One region of the Sediminitomix flava genome, then DNA from elsewhere that is predicted to be linked to it. Evidence: riboswitches for the same ligand, from Rfam matches in the RefSeq annotation. Region 1 holds a riboswitch; each other region holds the start of a gene.
What was found. A riboswitch is a leader RNA that binds a small molecule or an ion and turns the genes downstream of it on or off. The one in region 1 is predicted to bind S-adenosylmethionine.
Positions count from the first base shown of each region.

Region 1 (3,284 bases):
TATCAAGCCATTAATCCCTGCATCATCTCTTTCTTCTTTCCAAGTTGGGTCTGCATTAATGGCTATTCTTTGTGTTTCATTAAATGCAATTCCCCAAGGAGAATGTTTTGCATTTGAAGCTACGATGATCAGATTCTCAGCTAAAGTAGGGTGTTTTACTGCCCACTCTAAAGCTTGTTGTCCTCCTAAAGAACCACCTATTAAAGTATGAATCTTTGAAATCCCCAAATCTACTCTCAGGAGATCTAGCGCATTGACCATATCACGAATTGTGATACTTGGAAAAGAATGATAATAAGGTTTATTAGTTCTAGGATTTACTGAAAGTGGTCCTGTAGAACCGTAACAAGAACCCAACACATTTGCACAAATAATGAAATGTTCGTCTGGATTAAAGATTTTATTATCCCCAAACAAACCACTCCACCAGTCCATGACATCGGCATTTCCAGTTAAAGCATGACAAGCCCAAATAATATTTGAGCCATCTTCATTGATTTTACCTGCGGTTTGGTATTCCAATTGAAATTCAGGAAGTATTTCTCCCGACTCCAGTTCAAATTCCTGCTGATATGTAAAGACTTGTGTGTGCATAATTCTGTGTAAATGTTGAAAAGCAGTCCCGAAGGACTGCCTTGGTTTTGTTTAGACTGCTAGTTCTTCATTAGCAAATGCGGCTGCAAATGCTTTTTCAAAATCAGATTTGATATCTTCAATATGTTCAATACCTACAGATACTCTCAACAATGCTGGAGTTACACCTGCGGCAGCTTGTTCTTCTTCACTCAATTGTTGGTGAGTCGTTGAAGCCGGATGAATAATTAATGTTTTAGCATCCCCTACATTTGCCAAATGACTCACTAATTCCAAAGAGTTTACAAATGTCTTAGCTTCTTCTAACCCGCCTTTCAATTCAAAAGAAAGTACTGCACCAAATCCATTGGTTAAGTATTTCTTAGCCAACTCATGGTGAGGATTATCTTTCAATCCAGGGTAATTTACTTTAGCAACAATTCCTTTTTCATCCAACCACTCCGCTAACTTTAGCGCATTGCTCACATGTCTGTCCACTCTCAAAGAAAGAGTCTCTAAACCTTGTAATAGTTGGAATGAGTTGAAAGGACTAAGTGATGGTCCAAAATCTCTTAAGCCCTCTACTCTTGCACGGATTGCAAACGCAATGTTTCCAAAAGGACTTTCAGAACCGAAAGTCTCCCAAAAATTCAATCCATGATAGCCCTCTGAAGGTTCCGAGAATTGAGGGAATTTTCCATTTCCCCAATTATAATTTCCCCCATCTACGATTACACCGCCAATCGAGGTTCCATGGCCACCAATCCACTTGGTAGCAGAAGCAGTTACGATATTAGCGCCGTGTTGTAGCGGCTTGAATAAATAACCTCCTGCACCAAAAGTATTATCCACAACTAATGGAATATCATGCTTTTTGGCTATCGCTGCTATTTTTTCAAAATCTGGAATATTGAAACCTGGGTTCCCGATGGTTTCAAGGTAAATTGCTTTTGTCTTTTCATTAATTGCTTCATCAAAAGCTTGAGGTTGATCACCATCAACAAAGTTGACTTCAATTCCTAAACGTTGAAAAGCAATTTTGAATTGATTGTAAGTTCCGCCATAGAGGTAAGTCGAGCTAACGATATTATCACCTGCTTGGCATAAGTTATTTAATGCAATGAACTGGGCAGCTTGTCCTGAAGCGACAGCTACAGCAGCTACGCCACCTTCTAGGGCAGCAATTCTTTTTTCAAAAACATCCGTAGTTGGGTTCATGATACGAGTATAGATATTCCCGAATTCCTTCAGTGCAAATAAGTTAGCACCATGGTCGGCATCCTTAAACCCGTATGAAGTCGTCTGATAAATAGGCACAGCTCTTGATCCTGTAGTAGGGTCTATATCTTGACCTGCGTGTACTTGTAAAGTATCGAAATGTAAACTTGCATTTGACATAGTAGTAATGATTTTGAAGGTGTTAAATAAGAAAATAGGTTGACACAGATGTGTCGAGAATTCCCAGATACAGATATGCCGATGTGATATACAGCAAATTGTATATGATTATTCTAGCTATTAATCGAATAGAATAGGGAATTTTAGAAAGGGTATGTATGTGACTAGCACATTCGCATTCGCAAGCGCATTCGGTACTTTGTAGAAATAAAAATTGTACCTATCAGATGATGATGTGATCCCGCAAGAACGGAAGTTTTTGTTGTAGTTGTTTTCATTATTGTTTCGATTTATATATCCTAAAACTTGATTTAGGCAAGGATTTAGCACCTTATCGTTTCTTCACTTTGGAAGGACAGGTTGCTAGAGGGTCATTGAGCCTTGTCTCTCGCCTCTTCCCTATAAACCCAGACACTAAAAAAGTGCGGTTGATCGAGAATTGATACCTCAAAACAACGGCACTTTTTTTTAGTATCCAAATAATCATTCGATTTTTTTCAAATAATCTAAATAAATCACTGAAAACATTTAAACATTTTCAATTCCATCAACTATTTAAAAAGCAAAATCAAACAAACTGAAAATCAACAACTTTAGTCAACCAAAGAAACTTGAACTAATTGATCAAAGAATTTTTCGATGAGAGGACGAATAGTTTTAGAATCGTCATAATTATTTATGATAATAGCAAAAGCAAACTCTTCCGAATCCATATTTTCAGCATAACCAGAATAAGCTAAAACGCGCTTCATACTTCCACTCTTTGCATGGATTTTTCCATTTGCAATAGAAGACCTACACATGTATTTCACCGTCCCTGACTTCCCTACAATCGGGATTGATTTTTTGAATGAATTAAAGACATTCGTACGGGTCATTTTAGATAACATCAAAGTCATTTGACGACTAGTAACACTGTTAAATCTTGATAGACCACTACCATCCTCCATATTAAATCCTGACATTGGCAAACCTCGATTCTCCCATTCATTACGAATCCTTTCAATCCCTTTTTCAGTACTCCCCTTTACTCCAAGTTTTTGATGAGAAATTGCTTTAGCCAGACATTCAGCATACAAATTATTACTCTTATGGTTGACCTCTGTAATCAAATTTGACAATGTCTCTGATTGAATTACACTTATAAGATTAAGATTCTTCTCTTCAAGATTAGATACTAATGTTTCTCCTTGAATTTCAACCCCTAAACCTTTCATATAATCCACCATAGAATGAGTTGTCTGAAGACTTGGAAAAGGTAATGCACCCTTGATTTTAAAACGATTTCGATGGGGAGGAATTGACCCTCTTAT
Region 1 is NZ_QGDO01000002.1:77,592-80,875, forward strand. Features, by position in the region: gene metX (homoserine O-acetyltransferase MetX) at 1-594, opposite strand, end outside; gene BC781_RS07650 (O-acetylhomoserine aminocarboxypropyltransferase/cysteine synthase family protein) at 646-1,971, opposite strand; SAM riboswitch class I at 2,259-2,379, opposite strand; gene dacB (D-alanyl-D-alanine carboxypeptidase/D-alanyl-D-alanine endopeptidase) at 2,565-3,284, opposite strand, start outside.

Region 2 (3,284 bases), on a different contig from region 1:
AAACTCTTGATAGATTGAAAGAAAAAGGTTTAGAATACACAAATTGGACTGAAGTAAGACAATATACTAGATTCACACCCAATCAAAAGGTACATACAATAGAAGAGTCATACGCTTAGATTTTCTATTAAAGTATAAAAGGCTATAAGTTAAATCTTATGGCCTTTTTTTGTTTTTTTTATAGCTGTAAAAACAAAACCTTACTTGATTAGGTTATTCACTTATGTTTTAACCCATTAAGAGAATTTATGACTTTTAAAGTCAACAAACAGTAATACTGTTAAATTTATTCCGATAATGATATTTTACTAGCAAATTACTTCAATATAGAATCAGATTTTTATGAGAAGAAACATCAATTATATAACCTTAGTCATAGTAGGACTATTCTTTTATTTCCCATCTTTTGCTCAAGACCAAGCTAAGACTGATAAATTAACAGTAATTGTTTACGAAAAAGAAACAGGGCGTCCGTTGAACAGAGCGCATGTGTTGGCAGGAAGAACAGGAGCTATTACGAAAGGAGATGGTAGAGCAGAAATGCTGATCAAACCTGTAGATAGTATTCAAGTGAGTTTTCAAGGATATAAAACAGTAAAGGTGGCTTTACCTGAGTTTGAAGGTAAGGATCATTTATTCATTAAAGTACCTTTATCCGAAATGACAGTTTACTTGGATGAAGTTGATATTTTTCCATTTCCAGAAACCAAAGAAGAGTTTAAAGCAACTTTCTTAGCATTGAAAAATATGCAAACCGAAAATCAAAGATGGGCAATGGAATTAAAAAATAACTTTAAGCCATTTAGTAACCCACAAATTGTAATGTCATATCGTTCTAATTACCAAGATCCACAAGAACAATATCGAATTTGGATGAATATACAGAAAGAACCTGTGGGAGAAGGACAAAATTGGAGAAATTAATTAAGTGAAATTACATTTCTCAATAATAAAATTTTAATAATAAGATTGATTACATATCTTTGTACCACTTATCCTGAAAGGTGGAGAGACCGGGCTCAATGATGCCTTGGCAACCAAGAAGCTTTACATGCTTGGTGCCAATTCCCGGCTCAGAGGTGTCTGAGGAAGATAGGTGAAAGCAATCATAGATTTATTTTGATTAAATAGGGCTTTCTTGCCCTTTTTTTTATGACCAAAAACTACTTACAAAGTATATGTAAGTTGCTAGTAATCAATCAAGAATTTTCTATTGTTTGTTTTCACATGCGTCTGTATAATTAGTGTGTCAAAATATGAATTGACTGCAAGCATGGAGAAAAAAGACATCAAAGACTTAGCGAAAGAACGTATTCTAATTTTGGATGGTGCAATGGGTACTATGATCCAACGCCATAAATTAGAAGAAAAAGATTTTAGAGGAGATAGATTTACTGATCATCCATCTGACCTTAAAGGCAACAACGATTTATTGTCTATTACTCGTCCAGATATTATTAAGGATATCCATAGACAGTATTTCTTGGCAGGGGCAGATATTGTTGAAACCAATACCTTTAGTGGTACAACAATAGCCATGGAAGATTATAAGCTTGAACATATAGTTTATGAACTTAACTATGAATCTGCAAGAATAGCCAAAGAAGTAGCTGATGAATTAACAGCGGAAGATCCTTCTAAGCCTAAATATGTGGCAGGTTCTATGGGACCTACAAACAGAACAGCTTCCATTTCCCCAGATGTGAATGATCCGGGTTATCGTGCCGTTACTTTCGATCAACTTGTAGATGCATACTATTTACAGACCAAAGGATTAGTAGAAGGTGGTTGTGATCTACTTCTAGTCGAAACGGTTTTTGATACGCTAAACTGTAAGGCGGCTTTATTTGCGATCGAAAAGTATTTTGATGATCAAGAAAAAGGTAATGTTGAAATCACTGATGAATTTCCAAATCTAAGCTATGGTAAAAGACTTCCTGTAATGGTTTCTGGTACTATTACTGACGCGAGTGGTCGTACGCTTTCTGGACAGGTTGCAGAAGCATTTTGGCATTCCATTTCACACGCAAACTTGTTTAGTGTAGGTTTGAACTGTGCTTTAGGTGCAGATCTTCTCAGGCCTTATGTTCAAGAACTTTCAAGAGTCTCTAATTGTCTAATCTCAGCACACCCAAATGCAGGTCTTCCAAACGAATTTGGTCAATACGATCAAACAGGAGAGGAGATGGCAGAAATTATTGAAGGCTTTGCTAGTAATGGTCTAGTAAATATTATTGGTGGATGTTGTGGTACTACACCAGATCACATTCAGAAAATTGCTGAAGTAGTTAGTCCTCATGAAACAAGACAAATTCCTGAAGAAGATGCAGTACTTCACCTATCTGGACTAGAACCTATTTCTATCAAAGAAGATAGTATGTTTGCTAACATTGGTGAGCGTACAAATGTTACTGGTTCGTTGAAGTTTAAAAGACTTATCAAAGAAGATAAGTACGATGAAGCTTTGGAGGTTGCTCGTAGCCAAGTAGAAGGTGGTGCACAAATGATTGATGTAAATATGGATGAAGGGATGTTGGATTCTGAGGAAGCCATGACCCGATTCCTAAACCTCATTGCATCTGAACCAGATATTGCTCGTTTACCAATTATGATTGACTCTTCAAAATGGTCAGTAATTGAAGCTGGTCTGAAGTGTGTACAAGGTAAAGGGGTTGTAAACTCAATTTCTTTGAAAGAGGGAGAAGAAGAGTTTATTAAAAAGGCAGAACTGGTAAAGAAATATGGAGCAGCTGTAGTAGTCATGGCATTTGATGAAACAGGGCAAGCGGATAGTTATCAAAGAAGAATTGAAATCTGTAAGAGATCATATGATATATTAGTAGAGAAAGTTAATTTCCCTCCACAAGACATCATTTTTGACCCTAACGTACTTACTGTTGCTACAGGTATTGATGAGCACAATAATTACGGTGTTGATTTTATTGAGGCTACACGTTGGATCAAACAGAATCTTCCTCATGCGAAAGTGAGTGGAGGTATCAGTAATGTCTCTTTCTCTTTTAGAGGTAACAATGTAGTTCGTGAAGCAATGCACTCAGCATTCCTTTATCATGCAATTAAAGCAGGTTTGGATATGGGTATTGTAAACGCTGGTATGATTGAGGTCTATGAAGAGATTCCTAAAGAACTACTAGAACGCGTAGAGGACGTATTACTCAATAGAAGAGATGATGCGACAGAAAGACTTGTTGAACTTGCTGAAACTGTAAAAGGGGATGGTAAGAAAAAAGAAGTTGATCTTTCTTGGCGTGAAGCTCCTGTAG
Region 2 is NZ_QGDO01000007.1:270,575-273,858, reverse strand. Features, by position in the region: gene BC781_RS21645 (formyltransferase family protein) at 1-119, shown strand, start outside; gene BC781_RS21640 (peptidase associated/transthyretin-like domain-containing protein) at 343-924, shown strand; SAM riboswitch class I at 990-1,099, shown strand; gene metH (methionine synthase) at 1,274-3,284, shown strand, end outside.
Region 2: linked by a shared signal. The riboswitch ahead of metH (methionine synthase) and the one ahead of BC781_RS07650 (O-acetylhomoserine aminocarboxypropyltransferase/cysteine synthase family protein) in region 1 are both predicted to bind S-adenosylmethionine.

Region 3 (3,284 bases), 1.1 Mb from region 1:
CAAGCCAATACAAATTCAGGGTCAATGATTAATGCTTTATCATAAGCTTTTATCGCATTGGTATAGTCTTGTATTTCTTCGAACGTTTTTCCGTTTTCATACCATTTATTGGCCTTTTTCCATACCGAATAATAATAGGTATTTCCTTTATCTTTTGAAGAAGATTGTTGCAAGCAATTTTCAGAAACTTGTTTGGTTACATTTTCAATAAGTGCCCACATATTATCGACTTGTTCAAGGGCTTTGATTTGCACTTGTGTCATTTCTGGAGCTACTGCTTTCATTGCTTCTGAAATACAATTTTCCATTATCTCATCGTCAATTTCTTCAGGAGCATAATTTCGTAAGCAATCACATGTGTACGAACTTACTTTTTGATCTAAAGCAACTTGAGCATTTGCTTGAAAGGTGAAGTATAAAAGGCTGGTAACAAAAAAGATAATCTTCTTCATAAATATCAATCTCTACATTTACCCAAAGGGTGAAAAAGTGAAAAACCCCAACCTAACAAGTAGATTGGGGTTCAAATGTATATGATTTGGAAGATTAAAGGCTAAAATCGTCTTTAATTTTTCCTACATAATCTGTCTTTTCCCAAGTGAAGAACTCAACTTCTTTAAGTTCTTTCTTACGGATTTCTGTCTTAACACCATCAACTTCAGTGATATCAACTGTGTTGAATTCTACTTCAGCAGTGTAAGGAGAACGACCTACGTGCCCGTAAGCTGCCGTTGGAGTATAGATAGGGTTTTTCAATCCCAGACGATCGATAATTGCTTTAGGACGCATATCGAAAATTTGAGAAAGTTTAGCCGCAATTTCTACATCAGAAAGACCTACTTTAGCTGTACCATAAGTATTGATATTCAAAGATACTGGATTTGAGATACCAATTGCATAAGCAACTTGTACCAACGCTTCGTCTGCCAATCCTGCTGCAACTACGTTTTTCGCGATGTGACGAGCAGCATAAGCAGCCGAACGGTCTACTTTAGAAGGATCTTTTCCTGAAAATGCACCGCCACCGTGAGCACCTTTACCACCGTAAGTATCTACAATAATTTTACGACCAGTCAAACCTGCATCACCGTGAGGTCCACCAATCACAAATTTACCTGTAGGGTTGATGTGATAGATTGTATCTCCGTCTAATAATTCAGCAGGAATTACTCTAGCAATAACATGCTCTTTTACATCCTCAGCAATTTTTGCTAACATTTCTTCTTCTGCTGCAAAATCATCGTGTTGAGTAGAAACAACAATTGTATGAACACGCTTTGGTTTACCGTCTTCATTATACTCAATCGTTACTTGAGCTTTTGCATCAGGGCGAAGATATGGCATTACATCAGATTCATTTTTACGGATGTTAGCCAATTCCTTTACCAAACGGTGAGAGAATGCCAAAGCTGTAGGCAAATATTCTGGAGTCTCATTTGTGGCATAACCAAACATCATCCCTTGATCTCCTGCTCCTTGCTCTTTATCAACTCCTTCTCCTTCATTTACACCTTGTGCAATATCAGGTGATTGACTGTGCAGTGCCACTTGAACACCACAAGAGTCTCCAGAGAATTGATAATTATCTTTGTTATAACCTATATTATTAATTGTCTCGCGTACAATATCAGGGATTTCTACGTATGCTTTTGTTGTGATTTCTCCAGCTAATACTGCAAGCCCTGTAGTTACGAGCGTCTCACAAGCAACACGAGAGTCTGGGTCTTGAGACAACATTGCGTCTAAGACTGAGTCTGAGATTTGGTCAGCAACTTTATCAGGGTGCCCTTCAGACACCGATTCAGATGTGAATAGGTATGCCATTCTTGAGTTATTAAATTTAAATCAACTTTTATTTAGATTCTGGATATCTCGTGAACTATTGTTCCGATGCTAAACAGCTTACAATGTAGATTTGTTTGGTCAAGAACCTATATTTTTCTTAGATCAAAAATCACATTCCAATGAAAAGCACTAAATTTTATACAGAAAATGATAGTGCACGGTGCAATCCAAAACGCTATCAAAAAAGAAGAGTCCATATCGGTAGGATGAAACTTATCTTCTCCTGACTCTTGTCAGAAATGGGAATTAGCACCTGCCTATTTGGAAGGGGGTTGCTAAGACTTCATCGGGCCCAGTCCCTCGGTCTTTCTTGATAAGCTATACAAAGGTATATAAATTCTATTGTGTCACCAATTTTATTTAGAAAGATTCAATAAAAGGATTTTCACGAAGAGTTTCAGAATTGGATAAACTATTGTGATTTAGATGAATGTAGGTCTGAATTATTCAAGAAGAAAATGATGTTTATGTATTAAAAATCATATGAAAAGTATCATTCTCTTTTTGCTATGTAGCTTTTTTATAGCTTGTAAACATTCTCCCAAAGACGAAACTGTTGCCGATAATCATCTCAAACAAACACATTACCTTTCTGTAGAGAAAGGGCATGGGAAGTTACAATCACCTATAAATATAGTAACCTCCGAAGAAGACGATTCAACACATACGATTTATTATAATTATACACATATCACAGATAAACCTCACCAACTTATCAATGAAGGCAAAACGGTAAAAGTAGAATATGAACCTGGAAGTACGTTTAGTTTTGATGGAATAGAGTACAATTTTGACCAACTTCACTTTCATACTCCGTCAGAACATTTGATAGATGGTGTGACATATCCAATGGAAATGCATTTGGTACATTCAAATACTAATAAGGATGGTTCTAAAAATTACTTAGTTTTAGCTGTGCTTTTTAAAGAAGGAACAGATCCTAATTTCTTTAAAGAATTGATCGAACGAATTCCAGACAAAGTAGGGGATAGAGTTGTATTGCCTGCTAAATCTCTAGATGTTCGTTCTCTTGCCAAAGGGCTTGACAAAAGTAAGGATTTTGCATTTTTTCATTATAGAGGTTCACTTACCACACCGCCCCATACCGAACGAGTTGAGTGGATTATTTTTAAGCATATTTTTGAAGCCTCACCTCACACGATACAGCGAATTAATAAAATTGAAGGAGATAATGCGAGGCATATTCAAGAGGTTTTCAATCGAGAAATTGATTGATTCTTGTATTCAAACTGAAATCATTCTTATGTAAAAAAGTGCTCGAAATTGACTGAAAATAAAAAAGCAGATCATAGATATTGGAGTATCATTCACTTAAACAGTTTTAAAAATGATCTACTATCTATGTTATTCGAGTACTCGTTCAGAAGAACTATCAGATGATGAATTGTTTGAAATCTTGAAAAAAAGTCAAACCAACA
Region 3 is NZ_QGDO01000002.1:1,220,621-1,223,904, reverse strand. Features, by position in the region: gene BC781_RS12040 (tetratricopeptide repeat protein) at 1-452, opposite strand, end outside; gene metK (methionine adenosyltransferase) at 547-1,824, opposite strand; SAM riboswitch class I at 2,056-2,165, opposite strand; gene BC781_RS12030 (carbonic anhydrase family protein) at 2,329-3,081, shown strand; gene BC781_RS12025 (BLUF domain-containing protein) at 3,194-3,284, shown strand, end outside.
Region 3: linked by a shared signal. The riboswitch ahead of metK (methionine adenosyltransferase) and the one ahead of BC781_RS07650 (O-acetylhomoserine aminocarboxypropyltransferase/cysteine synthase family protein) in region 1 are both predicted to bind S-adenosylmethionine.